Regions from separate parts of the Streptosporangium sp. NPDC053982 genome, predicted to be linked through region 2. Evidence: riboswitches for the same ligand, from Rfam matches in the RefSeq annotation. Region 2 holds a riboswitch; the other holds the start of a gene.
The links. A riboswitch is a leader RNA that binds a small molecule or an ion and turns the genes downstream of it on or off. The one in region 2 is predicted to bind cobalamin.

Region 1 (6,708 bases), on a different contig from region 2:
CGCGCGGGATCGCGCACGCCCTCCAGGCGCAGCACCTCCGCGGCCTTCGCCAGCCCCGCGGCCAGCGGGGTGCGGCCCCCGGTCGGAAGCGTCCGCAGCCGGGCCGCGCCCGTCTCCACGGACGACGTCGGCGGCAGGTCCAGCCGGGCCGAGCCGCCCCGGAAGGTGACCAGGCCGACCTTGTCCCGGCGCTGGTAGGCGTCCAGCAGCAGGCTCAGCACGGCGGTCTTCACCGCGGTCATGCGTTTCCTCGCGGCCATCGAGCCGCTGGCGTCGACCACGAACAGGACGAGGTTGCCCTCCTTGCCCTCGCGGACCTTCTCCCGCAGGTCGCCCGCGCGCAGCACCAGCCCGGCCGACCGCCGTCCCCGCCGTGCCTGGTGCGGGGCCGCGGCCAGGAGGGTCGCGGGCACGTGCAGGTCACGGGCCCTGCCCTCCGGCAGGCGGGAGCCGGTGCTCCGGCCCCGCCCGGTGCGGGCCCGCGAGCGGCGTCCGGCGGCGCCTTCGCCCACACCGGGTACGGCCAGCAGGCGCACCCGGTACGGCGCGGCGGCGCCGGCCGTTTCCAGGGAAGGGCGTCCGGGACCCGGGACGACCGGTTCCGAGCCGGGTCCGGCCTGTGCCGGACCCTGAGAGGCCCGTCCCGGATCCGTCGCGGACGGGTCCGGTCCCGGTGCGGCCGGTTCAGGACCCCGATCAGCCGGTTCCGGCCCCCGGCCGGCGGACTCCCCCCGGCCTTCCGGGTCACCCGGGCCGGGTTCGGGGCGCCTTCCCGGTTCCTCCGGGCCGCCGCGCGGACCGGTTTCCGGAGGCGTTCCCCCCGGCGGTCCGGGGGGCGGCTCGTCGTCGTCCCCGGAGGTCCGTTCCAGCACCTCCTCCAGCCTGTCCTCATCCAGTCCCGGCGCGTCGAACGGGTCGCGCCGCCGCCGGTGCGGCAGGGCCAGCCGCGCCGCGGCCCGGACGTCCTCCACCTCCACGGCAGTCCGGCCGTGCCAGGCCGCGTGCGCGATCGCGGCGTGGGCGGCGACCAGATCGGCGCGCAGGCCGTCCACCTCGAACTCCGCGCAGACGGCCGTGATCTGCCGCAGCCGGGCGTCGGGCAGGCGGACCGAGGCGAGCAGTTCGCGCGCCGCGGCGATCCGCCCCGCCAGCTCCGCCTCCCGCCCGGCCCACCGCTCGGCGAATCCGGTGGGCGAGGACTCGAAGGCCAGCCTCCGGCGGACCACCTCGGCCCGCTCGTCCGGATCGCGCGACGCCCTCACCTCGACGGTCAGCCCGAACCGGTCGAGCAGCTGCGGCCGCAGCTCGCCCTCCTCCGGGTTCATGGTGCCGACCAGCAGGAAGCGGGCCGCGTGCCGTACCGACACCGACTCACGCTCGACGTAGCAGGTCCCCAGGGCGGCCGCGTCGAGCAGCAGGTCGACCAGGTGGTCGTGGAGCAGGTTGACCTCGTCGACGTAGAGCACCCCGCGGTGCGCGGCCGCCAGCAGACCCGGCTCGAACGCCTTCACCCCTTCGGTGAGCGCCCGTTCGAGGTCCAGCGAGCCGACCAGCCGGTCCTCCGAGGCGCCGACCGGCAGTTCCACGAGCGACGCCGCCCGCCGTACCCGCTCCGTGTCCGGAGCGTCCGGAGCGTGCGGGCCGTCGGGGCAGCCGGGGTCGGGCGCGGCCGGGTCGCAGGCGAAGCGGCAGCCGCGGACGACGTCGACGGCCGGAAGCTGGGCCGCCAGGGCCCGCACGATCGTCGACTTGGCGGTGCCCTTCTCTCCGCGCACCAGCACCCCGCCCACCCGTGGGGAGACGGCGTTGAGGATCAGCGCCAGCTTGAGGTCGTCGAGGCCGACCACGGCGCTGAAGGGATAGGTGACGGTCAAGTGACGACCTTCCGGTTGACGTGGGCGACGCGCCAGCCGCCGCGTACGGGGACGAGTTCGGTGGTCGAGAGCGGCGCCACGTCGAACCGCGCGGTCGCCGCCGGGCCGAGGCCGAGCGCGTGGCCCAGCGCCGCCCTGATGACCCCGACGTCGCAGATGACGACGGCGTCGGCCGCGGCGGCGTCGAGCCACCGGGCCACCCGGGCGGCGAGACGGGCCAGGCTCTCCCCGCCGTGCGGGGCCGCCTCCGGGTCGCCGAGCCACGCGGCGAGACCGCCCGGCTCCGCCTCGGCGACCCGCGCGTACGGCAGGCCGCGCCAACGACCGGCGTCCGCCTCGGCGAGCTCCGGCGCGTCGAGCGCCTCGCACCCGAGGGCGGCGGCGGTCTGCCGCGCGGCCGTGACCGGCGCGACCCAGGTCACGGCCGCGGTCCACGCGGGGGCCGGGCTCCCCGCCTTCCGCGGTCCCACGGCCTTCCGCAGGCTCGCGGCCTTCCGCAGGCTCGCCGCGTCGGCGGGCTCGTCCGTCGGGAAGCACGCCGAACGCGTGCCGGGCGTGCCGGCCTGCCGGAGGAACAGCATCCCGTTCAGCCGCTCGACGCGGCCGGCGAGAGCGCGGACCGCCCCGCCACCCGGTCACTGACCCAGCCGAACAGCACACCGAAGGCCGTCCAGAAGACGAGTTGCGTGCCCAGCGAGACCAGCCGGAAGTCCCACAGCAGCGAGGCGGGGAACCCGCCGGGAACCTCGTCGACCGCCGGCAGCAGCAGCCACGCCGCGACGACGGGCACCAGGAACGCGACGCCGGCCGCAACCCGGCGCTGCCATGGTCCGGCGGTGACCCTTCTGGCGGTGGCCACCGCCACGGCCACGGCCGCCAGCCCGACGATGATCATCACCACGTACAGGGCCGTCCGGCTGTTGATCGTCTCGGGGTCGCCCACCGCCGGTGGGTTGGCCGGATATTTCAGGAAAGGCACGAGAATGACCGCGACGAACGCCGTCGCCGCCGCGGCGAGCGCCAGCGCGCCGTCACCGCGGGGCCCGAACCGGCCGCGCAGGCCGGCGAACACGAGGGCGAACACCCCGCCCGCGGCCAGGCCGTACAGCCCGGTCGCGAGGAAGAGCCCGGCCTTCTGCACGGGCCGGCTGACGACGGCCCCCTCACCGTGGTCGTGTCCCGCCGCCCCGGCGTGGTCGTGACCGGCCTCCCCGGCGGACGCGGGCCCGGTTCCGGGTCCGGCCGCCGCCGCGGCCTCCTCCAGGGCGATGGCGGCGTCCACACGCGGTTCTCCGAGGACGAAGGCGAACGCGCCCGCGACGAATCCGGCCAGGAGCCCTACGAGCAGGCCCCTGACCAACAGGGTGCGGATCATTTCCGCCCCTAGTGACAGGGCACGCCGAGCAGATGCCGCCCGTCGTGCATGAGTTCGTGAAGGAACGTGCCGGTCTGCGAGATCGCGCCGTTGTCCATCAGAACCAGGTAGGCGATCAGCAGCAGCACCGGTACGGCCAGCAACAGCCAGGGGCGCAGGCGCGGCAGGGGTATCGCGGAAGGAGCGGAGATATCGCTCATCAGTGCCTCCTCAGGGATGACGCGTCCCGGTCAGTGAGGTCACGATCGCCCGAGCGACCTGGCTCCCGGGATCTCAGTCCCGGATACAGTGGCGCGTCCGCACCGGCATCTCACCGGATTTCCCTCGGACAACCGTGAAATCTACCGGAACGTATATCTTTCCCCCGATAACGTCAACAGCCGCGATCAGGAGGCGTCGAACAGGGCGCTGACCGACTCGCCGTCGTGGATGCGGCGCATGGCCTCGGCGAACGCCGGGGCGACCGACAGGACACGCAGCTTGGACCCGGGCGCGGCCTCGGGGACCGGCACGGTGTCGGTGCAGACGATCTCCTCGACCTCGGGCCGGCCGCCGATGCGGTCCACGGCCCCGGCGGTGAAGAGACCGTGCGTGCAGGCCACCCGCACCGAGCCGGCCCCGAGGTCGCGGAGCCGGTCGAGCAGTTCGAGCACGGTCGTCCCCCGCGCGATCTCGTCGTCCACGACGATGACGTCCCGGCCCGCGACGTCGCCGATCACCGAGCCGATGACGACGCGGTCGTCGCTGAGCCGCTGCTTGGCGCCCATCGCGACGCCGACGCCCAGGAGCCGGGCGAAGGCCGCGGCCTGCTTGGCGTAGCCGAGGTCGGGGGAGACGGCGACGGTGTTCGACAGGTCGTACCGGCGGAAGTACGCCGCCAGCTCGCGCAGGGCGTGCAGGTGGTCCACCGGGACGCTGAAGAAACCGTGCACCTGCGGGGAGTGCAGCGCCATCGTGAGCACCCGGTCCGCCCCCGCGGTCACCAGCAGGTCGGCGACCAGGCGTCCCCCGATGGAGATGCGCGGGGCGTCCTTCTTGTCCGACCGGGCGTAGGCGTAGTGCGGCATCACCACGGTCGTCCGGGCCGCCGAGGCACCCCGGGCGGCGTCCAGCATCAGGAGCAGCTCGACGAGGTTCTCCTGGACCGGCGGGACGAGGGGCTGGATGATGAAGACGTCCCGCTCCCTGCAGTTGGCCTGCAGCTGCGCCTCCAGGCAGTCGTTGGCGAAGCGGGTGACCCGGACCGGGTGCAGCGGCGTCCCGAGGTGGGAGCAGATGCCGGCGGCCAGCCGGGGGTGGGCGCCGCCGCCGAACACGGTGATGTCTCGCACTGACCCGCTCCTCATCCGCTTCCAGACCCGGCGGCGCCGGGTCAGGGGCCGCTGATGCGGCGCTCGCCCTTCGTGGTGATGACGAACACCTGCCAGTTGTAGTACGCGTAGTAGTTGCGCGGGTCCCGCTTCATCTGACGGGCGTGCAGCAGGATGGCGTCGACGTACGCCGTGGAGTGGTTGTAGGCGTACAGCGCCCGCCGGTAGTCGCGGGGCGCGCCCGAGGCGTGGAGGTAGTTGGCGGCGGCCATGACGGCGTCCCCGGGGTCGTGGATGTCGCCGCCCATGCCGTACGCCTTCCACGTGCCCGGCATGAACTGCATCGGGCCCTTCGCCCCCACGTAGCTCGGCGAGCGCACCCGGCCGAACTTCGTCTCGGCGAACATCACCGACGCCAGGACCTCCCACTCGACGCCGAACCGCCGCTCGGCCTTCTTGAAGTGGCCGAGGAGGGCGGAGGCGGCCGGCGGCTCCTCGATGCGGAACTTCGAGGCGTCCTTGACCGGGTGGGCCAGCGCCAGCAGCCCGCGGATGGCGGTCGTGTTGTCGCGGGCCTCGGCGGCGAGCCGGGCCGGCAGCCGGGCGAAGGCGCGGGAGGCCACACCGGGGTTGCGGGCGGTGAAGCGGTAGATCCGCTGCTGGTACAGCGCCTCCAGCACGACCGCCCGCGGCGGGCGGCCCTTCGCGGTCCCGCCACCGGTCCCGCCGGTCCCTCCGCCGGTCCAGTCGTCGACGGCGTCGTGGAGCCGCCGCGTGGTGGTCTCCAGCGCCCTGGCGAGCTTCGCCGGGTCCCGGGGGATCGGCTCGCCGGGGGCGGGCAGGTCCGCCTCGTCCGGCGACGCGGCCCGTCCACCTGCTTCCCCGCCCTCCCCTCCGGACGGCGAGGACCGCGGGGCCGGCGAGGTGCGCTCCGCGGCGGACGCCGGGGCGGACGGGGCCACCGCGGCCGTGCCCGCGGGGTCCGTGCCGCAGGCGGCGAGCGCGGCGACGGCGAGCAGCGCGGCCCAGGGTGCGAGGCGCGCCCGGCGCCGGCCGATCTCCGTACCGCTGTCCATGACGGACAAACTACCGTCACCGGGTCGATGGATCACGGAAACCCGGCGGACGGCCCGGCGCGCCGCAGGCCGGGCGTCCGGGACCGCGTACGGCGGGCGTCCGGGACCGCGTACGGCGGGCGTCCCGGGTGCCCGCGGGCGCGCCGGACCGCCCCGGCCGGACGCCGTGGCCGTACGGCCGGGCTTCCCGGTGCTCCGCCGTACAGATGTCCGCGCGGGTCAGCGGACCTTCTCGGCCTCGCCCACCGACTTGGCCAGGTTCTCCAGCAGGGGAGCGGCGCCCGCGTACGAGAAGCGGGGCACGGTGTCCCAGGAGGCCACCTGACCCGCCTTCACCGCGGGCAGCCGGGTCCACGCGGGCTTGGAGGCGAGGTCCGGAGGCTGCAGGGCGGTGGAGCGGTTGTCGAGGAGGATCAGGTCCGCGTCGTACTTGTCGGCGTTCTCCCAGCTCAGACTCTCGTAGTAGCCGCCGGTGTCGGTCTTCTCCGGGCGGACGACGTCCACCCCGAGTTCGGCGAAGTACATCAGGTCGGTGTTGACCTCGGGGTTGGAGACGTACATCAGGTCGGGGCTTCCGGAGACGGCCATGACCTTGATCCCGGAGTTCCCCGCCGCCGCGCGGCGCAGCGACTCGGCGGCGGCCTCGAAGCGGGCCTTGGCGGCGATGACCTCCGGTGCGCCGAGGTCGGCGCCGAGCGACGCGGCGAGTTCGGCGTATCGCTCGATCGGCTCGGGGAGGGGGACCCGCGCGACCGTTATGGCGACGCTGGGCGCGAGCTTCAGGATCTTGTCCTTGCTCTCGTCCGGGACGTACCAGAGGGCGCCGGGGTCGTACATGTGCGTGACCAGCAGGCCGGGCCGCAGCGCGGCGTACTTCTCGATGTCGAACTCGCCCCAGGCGTTGCCGAGGATCTCCAGCCCGCCCACGTCCAGGGAGCCGGCCTGCGGGTCGGGCGTGCCGTCCTTGCGGACGGTCTCGCCGAAGACACCGACGATCTTCTGGGAGAGGCCGAAGTCGGCGAGGGCCGCCGCCGTACCGGTGAAGGCGACGACGCGTGAGGGGGCCGCGGCGG
Region 2 (6,708 bases):
CCGATGGAGCGGGAGTTGAAGTACCAGTTGCCCGCGTGCCAGCCGACGTCTCCGGCCCGCAGGTGCTGGGCGATGTGGCCGTCGCTCGATCGCAGGGTGAAGTGCCAGCTCACGTACGTGGGGTCCTTGACCAGCCGGGTCATGACGTCGTAGGGCGACTCCCCGTCGTGGATGACGATGTAGTCGATCGGGCGGGTCCCCGGGTAGCGGTCGTGGTTGCCGTGTCCGCCCTTCTTCAGCCGCCGGTAGGCGGCCGGGATCCACTCGCAGGCCAGGGCGGGCGGGCAGTCGGGGGCGGCGGCCGCCGTCGCGGCGGGCAGCCCGGTCTCCCCGGGCCCCCGTTCCGGCGCGGCGGAGGGGTCGGCGGGCAGGACCACCCGCTCACCGTCGTCGGTCACCCGTGCGGCGCCGGAGCGGATCGTCGCGTACACCTCGTCGGCGAACATCGCCGCGGTCCCGGCGTCCGTGGCGCCGGAGTAGCGGGCGACCGCGCCGTACCAGCCCGCCGGGTCCGCCCCGGGCCGCGCGCTGGCGCGCCGCTGGTGGTCGGCCAGCAGCGCGGCGCCGCCCAGGATGTTGGCGGAGGGGTCACGCCGGAGCTCGGCGGGGGCGAGACCGGTCAGCTCCGCGGCCCGGTGCAGGGTGTCGGCGGGCGGTACGGCCGGCGGCACGGCGGTCCGCTCGCCCCCGGCGGCCTCCCGGACCGTGCCCCCGGAGGGCCGCGCGGTGTCCCGGGCCGCGCCGCCGGAGGGTCCGGTGGTGTTCCGGACAGTGTCTCCCGCGTCTCCCGTGTCTCCCGAGGGGCCCGCGCCGCCGGACGGACGTGCGGGGCGCGCGCCGGCCGGGACGCCCGCGGAGGGGTCGACCAGGTGCATCGGGCCGTACCCCGCCGACACGCTGGGCAGGCCGTTGTGGGTGTCCCACCGGGACTCCAGGTAGGAGACCGCCAGCAGCACGCTCTCCGGCACGCCGTACCTCAGCGCGGCCTGGGCGAAGGCCGCCTGGCGGCCGGCCGGGGACGAGGCTCCCGCGGGAGGGGGCGGGGCCAGCAGGGTCAGGGCGGCAAAGACGGTGGGGCCCGTCAGACGGCGCATGGTGTTCCTCCGGCCAGTTGACTACCCAGCGTTATGAGAGACTACTCACCGTCCCAGGGTGCGGGCGTCGTACGGCATAAGGGGGGATCTCTGCCCGGAAGCGGGCAGGAAAATTGGTAATTGACGTTGGTTATGCGTATGGTCCTGCCCTGTGGCCACGGCATGGCAGCACCATGAGGAGCTGATTACCCATCTGGTCCGGACGAGCTCCCTCGGTCCGGGCGAGGCGGCGCGGGTCGTGGCGGACGTGCTGGCCTACTTCTCCGAGCCCGTCGAGGAGTTCGTCCGGCGTCGTCACGCCGAGCTCAAGGCCAAGGGGATGGTCAACGACCAGATCTTCCCCCGGATCGCCGCAGAGCTGCCCGCCCGCCGTGTCGCGGCACCCCAGCTCACCCTGCGCCAGCTGCGCCGGATCGTCTACGGGTAAGGAGTGCGACACATGTGCGGGATCGTGGCCTATGTGGGGCCGAAGGACGCGGCGCCGATTCTTCTGGAGGGCCTCGCGCGGCTGGAGTATCGCGGCTACGACTCGGCGGGGCTGGTGGTCTCCAACAGGGGCCTGAAGACGCGCAAGGTCAAGGGCCGGGTGGGCGACCTGGCCGCCGTGGTGCCCGCGCGTTTCAAGGGCACCCTGGGCATCGGGCACACCCGCTGGGCCACCCATGGCGCGCCCAGCGACGCCAACGCCCACCCCCACCTTTCCACCGACGAGCGCGTCGCGGTCGTGCACAACGGCGTCATCGAGAACGCCGACGAGCTGCGCGCCAAACTGGAGGCCGACGGCGCGGTCTTCGTCTCCGAGACCGACACCGAGGTGCTGGCGCATCTGATCGCCCGCACCGTCGAGGAGTCCGACTCGCTGGAGGAGGCGGTCCGCACCGCGCTCAAGCGGATCGTCGGCACCTACGGCATCGCGGTGATCGACGCCCGGCGGCCCGGTGAGGTGGTCGTGGCCCGCAACGGCAGCCCGATCGTGCTGGGCATCGGCGAGAAGGAGATGTTCGCCGCCTCCGACGTCGCGGCCCTGGTCCGCTACACCCGCCAGGTGGTCCACCTGGAGGACGGCGAGCTCGCTGTGCTGCGGGCCGACGGCTTCACCACCTTCGGCGGCGACGCGCGGGAGACCGCCAAGGAGCCGCTGACCGTCGACTGGGAGGCCGGGCACTACGACACCGGCGGCTACGAGCACTACCTGCTCAAGGAGATCTCCGAGCAGCCCGAGACGGTGGCCCGCACGCTGCGCGGCCGCCTCGACGACCGCTTCCACATCGCCCACCTGGGCGGCCTCAACATGGACGCGCGGGAGAGCCGGTCGTTCCGCCGCGTGAAGATCATCGGCTGCGGGTCCGCCTACTACTCCGGCCAGATCGGCGCCCAGCTCATCGAGGAGCTGGCGCGCATCCCGGCCGACGCCGAGCCGGCCAGCGAGTTCCGCTACCGCAGCCCCGTGGTGGAGCCCGACACCCTGTACGTGGCGATCAGCCAGTCGGGGGAGACCTACGACACCCTCGCCGCCGTCCAGGAGCTCAAGCGCAAGGGCGGGCGGGTGCTCGGCATCGTCAACACCGTGGGCAGCGCGATCGCCCGCGAGTGCGACGGCGGCCTGTACCTGCACGCGGGTCCCGAGGTGTCGGTGGCCAGCACCAAGGCGTTCACCTCGACCGCGGTGGCGTTCGCGCTGCTCGCGCTGCACCTGGGCCGGGTGCGCGACCTGTCCCCGGCCGACGGCCGCCGCGTCTGCGAGGGCCTGCGGCGGCTGCCCGGCCAGATCGAGGAGATCCTCGCGCTGGAGCCGCAGATCAAGGAGCTGGCGGCCAAGTACGCCGACACGGCGAGCATGATGTTCGTGGGCCGGGTCCGCGGCTACCCGGTGGCCCGCGAGGGCGCGCAGAAGCTCAAGGAGATCTCCTACGTGCACGCCGAGGCCTACCCGGCCAGCGAGCTCAAGCACGGGCCGCTGGCGCTGATCGGCCCGGAGACGCCGACCGTGGCGATCGTCCCCGACGACGAGCTGCTGGACAAGAACCTCACCACCCTGGGCGAGATCCGGGCGCGCGGCGGCCGGGTGCTCATGGTCGGGCACCGTACGGCGGACCCGAAGCTGGCCGACGACTGCGTGGTGGTGCCGAAGAACGAGATCGAGCTGGACCCGATCCTGCTGACGATCCCGCTCCAGCTGCTGGCCTACCACGCCGCCGTGGCGCTGGGCCGCGACGTCGACAAGCCCCGTAACCTCGCCAAGAGCGTCACCGTGGAGTGAGCCTGCCGTCCCTCCTCCCGGCGAGGCCGCCATATGTCACAGAAAGTGACATAGGTGTAACCTGAGGTATCGGGGGTCTCGGGGGGAGGGCGCGTCGTGCACCGCAGGCGGTTCTTCTCGTTCGCCGCCGGGCTCGCCGTCCTCGGCTGCTGCGGCGGCTGCGGCGGTCCGGACAGGCCGTTCACGGCCATGCTGACCCTCATCGTGCCCGCCGCCCGCGGGCACGACTGGGATCCCCTCGCCCGCGGCATGGCGGCCGTCGCGGGCGCCGAGGGGCTGGTGCGGGCGGCCGGGGTGGAGAACCGTCCGGGTGGCGCGGCGGGCGTCGCCCTGGAGGCGCTCGCCTCCCATGGGGCGCCCTACGGGACACCGTACGGGTCGCGGTCCGGGGCGCCGTCCGGGACGGCGTCCCGTGAGCGGTCCGCCCGCGACCCGCTCTCCCGCGAGCCGTTCTCCCGAGATGGGAGGCTGCTCCTCGCCGGGATGCCCGCGGTGGCCGGGGCGGAGATCGCCGACACCGCCGCCGTGGTCGACTCCACCACCCCGCTGGCCCGGCTGGCCGGCGACTGGGCGGCCCTGATCGTTCTGCCCGGCTCCCGCCTGCGCTCCTTCGAGGACCTCGCCGCGCTGCTGCGCCGCGACCCGGGCGGGCTGGTGATGGGCGGGCGCCTGGAGGGCGGCTCCGACCACGTGCTCTACGGCATGATCGCCAAATGCCTCGGGGCGGACGCCAGGCTGCTGCAGTACGCGGGATACCCCGCCGCCGCCGACGCCGTCGAGGCGCTCCGCGACGGCCGGGTGGGCGCGATCCTGGGCTCGGCGCGCTCCTTCACACGCGAGATCGCCGCCGGTCGCCTGCGGCCGCTGGTGGTCTCCTCCGCCGAGCGGCTCCCCGGGATCGACGCGCCGACGCTGATGGAGATGGACGTCCGGCTGGAGTACACCGACTGGTGCGGGGTGTTCGGCCCGCGGGGCATGAGCCCGGACGACCGGGACCGGGCCGTGGCCCTGTGCGACGCCCTCGACGCCTCGCCGCGCTGGCGGTCCCTGTGCGAGGCCGGGGGCTGGAGCCGGATCTACCTCAGCGGCGACGACTTCCGCCAGTGGCTGTCCGGCGAGACCGGCCGGGCCCGTGACGTGCTCCGTGATCTCGGTTTGCTCAAAGCCTTCGCCACAACCTGTTGGGGTAGTTGCGTCCGAAGCCACTACATGTAGGATCCTCGTCGTTGCCGGCTCGCCTTCCGCGTGGAGGCGAGGCAAGAGGGAACCCGGTGCGAATCCGGGGCTGCCCCGCAGCGGTGAACGGGAACGACCGCCGTCAGGAGCACTGGGCCATGTGCCCGGGAAGCGACGGCCAGTAGGCATGCGCCAGGCGCCCGTGAGTCCGAAGACCTGCCGGTGACGGGAAAGACGGGAGAAGGGGACCGGGCCGGGCGCCGGGGCCGCGTGAGGCGGCCCGGGGCGCGCGGCGCGGCCGCCTCTCCCGGCACAGATGTCCAGGGCCTCGAGGGTGGGCCCGCGGACGAGGCGGTCCGGCATGCCCGCGAACCGTTCTCCGACGCGTGCCCTTGACCCGGCGGGAGCCCTACGGGAAGAGCACCGAGCACGCCAGGAGGAAGCACGTGGCACCGATCGTGACCGAGGCAGCCGAGACGGCCGAGGGGACCGGGCAGGCACGCGAGGATCTGGCCGGCCGCCGGCTGGCCATCGAGGAGGCCGCCGCCCGGGTGGTCGCCGATCCGGAGAACTCCAGGGTCGCCGCCGGCCTGCTGGCCGGGCTGATCGCCGACGAGGCCGCCGCCCACGGCGTGCGGACCTTCGCCGGGTCCGTCGCCGCCGCCCACGCCGCCGGGCTGCTGCAGGACGGCTTGGCCGCCTTCGTCGCGGCGCACGCCGCCGAGCTGGACGCCCTCGTCGACGACGCCGCCGACGCCCGGTTCGAGTACTTCGGCCTGCGCACGGTCTACGACCGCTACCTGCTGCGCCACCCCGAGACCCGCGGCGTGCTGGAGCGCCCGCAGCACTTCTTCCTGCGGGTGGCGTGCGGCCTGTCGGAGACGGTGGAGGAGGCCGCCGAGCTGTACCGCCTCATGTCCACCCTGTCCTACCTGCCCAGCTCGCCCACCCTGTTCAACTCCGGCTCCCGCCGCCCCCAGCTGTCCTCCTGCTTCCTGCTCGACTCGCCCCGCGACGAGCTGGAGGCGATCTACGAGCGGTACGGGCAGATCGCGCGGCTGTCGAAGTACGCCGGGGGCATCGGCGTCTCCTGGACCCGGATCCGCTCGCGCGGCTCGCTGATCCGCGGCACCAACGGCCACTCCAACGGCGTCGTGCCGTGGCTGCGCACCCTGAACTCGAGCGTCGCCGCGGTCAACCAGGGCGGCCGCCGCAAGGGCGCGGCCTGCGTCTACCTGGAGACCTGGCACGCCGACATCGAGGACTTCCTGGAGCTGCGCGACAACACCGGTGAGGAGTCACGCCGCACGCACAACCTCAACCTCGCCAACTGGATCCCCGACGAGTTCATGCGCCGCGTCGAGGCCGACGGCACCTGGTCGCTGTTCGACCCCAAGGAGGTCCCGTACCTCACCGACCTGTACGGCGAGGCGTTCGACGCGGCCTACCGCGCCGCCGAGGCCGAGGGCCGGTACGTCCGCCAGGTCCCGGCCCGCGCCTTGTACGGCCGGATGATGCGCACCCTCGCCCAGACCGGCAACGGCTGGATGACCTTCAAGGACGCCGCCAACCGCACCTCCAACCAGACGGCCCTCCCCGGGAACGTCATCCACCTGTCGAACCTCTGCACCGAGATCCTGGAGGTCACCGGCGACGCCGAGACCGCCGTGTGCAACCTCGGGTCGATCAACCTGGCCGCCCACCTCGACGGCGGGCGGATGGACTGGGAGCGGCTGCGCTCCACCGTCCGCACCGCCGTACGGTTCCTGGACCGCACGATCGACCTGGGCTTCTACCCGACCCCCGAGGCCGAGGCCGCCAACCGCAGGTGGCGGCCGATCGGGCTGGGCGTGATGGGCCTGGCCGACGTGTTCTTCACGCTGCGGCTGCCGTTCGACTCCCCGGAGGCGCTGGAGCTGTCCACCCGGATCTCCGAGGAGATCGCGCTCGCCGCCTACGCCACCTCCTCCGACCTGGCCGTCGAGCGGGGCCGCCACCCCTCCTACGACGAGACCCGCGCCGCCCGCGGCGTGCTGCACCCCGACCACTACGACGCCGGGCGGTCGGCGGAGTGGGCGGCGCTGCGGGCCAGGATCGCCGGGACGGGTCTGCGCAACTCGCTCATGGTCGCGATCGCGCCCACCGCGACCATCGCCTCCATCGCCGGCTGCTACGAGT

Region 1: it holds a riboswitch for cobalamin, as region 2 does, so the genes downstream of both, ACZ6W9_RS03435 (CbtB domain-containing protein) here and ACZ6W9_RS08555 (ribonucleoside-diphosphate reductase subunit alpha) in region 2, are expected to answer to the same signal.

Annotation. Positions count from the first base shown of each region.
Region 1 covers NZ_JBVJKQ010000002.1:135,219-141,926, forward strand. The annotation lists gene ACZ6W9_RS03420 (magnesium chelatase subunit D family protein) at 1-1,874, opposite strand, end outside; gene ACZ6W9_RS03425 (histidine phosphatase family protein) at 1,871-2,455, opposite strand; gene ACZ6W9_RS03430 (CbtA family protein) at 2,461-3,249, opposite strand; gene ACZ6W9_RS03435 (CbtB domain-containing protein) at 3,258-3,449, opposite strand; adenosylcobalamin (AdoCbl) riboswitch at 3,452-3,599, opposite strand; gene ACZ6W9_RS03440 (ribose-phosphate diphosphokinase) at 3,636-4,580, opposite strand; gene ACZ6W9_RS03445 (lytic transglycosylase domain-containing protein) at 4,622-5,635, opposite strand; gene ACZ6W9_RS03450 (ABC transporter substrate-binding protein) at 5,855-6,708, opposite strand, start outside.
Region 2 covers NZ_JBVJKQ010000004.1:236,968-243,675, forward strand. The annotation lists gene ACZ6W9_RS08535 (N-acetylmuramoyl-L-alanine amidase) at 1-1,094, opposite strand, end outside; gene ACZ6W9_RS08540 (hypothetical protein) at 1,246-1,521, shown strand; gene glmS (glutamine--fructose-6-phosphate transaminase (isomerizing)) at 1,534-3,354, shown strand; gene ACZ6W9_RS08550 (Bug family tripartite tricarboxylate transporter substrate binding protein) at 3,451-4,569, shown strand; cobalamin riboswitch at 4,568-4,768, shown strand; gene ACZ6W9_RS08555 (ribonucleoside-diphosphate reductase subunit alpha) at 4,977-6,708, shown strand, end outside.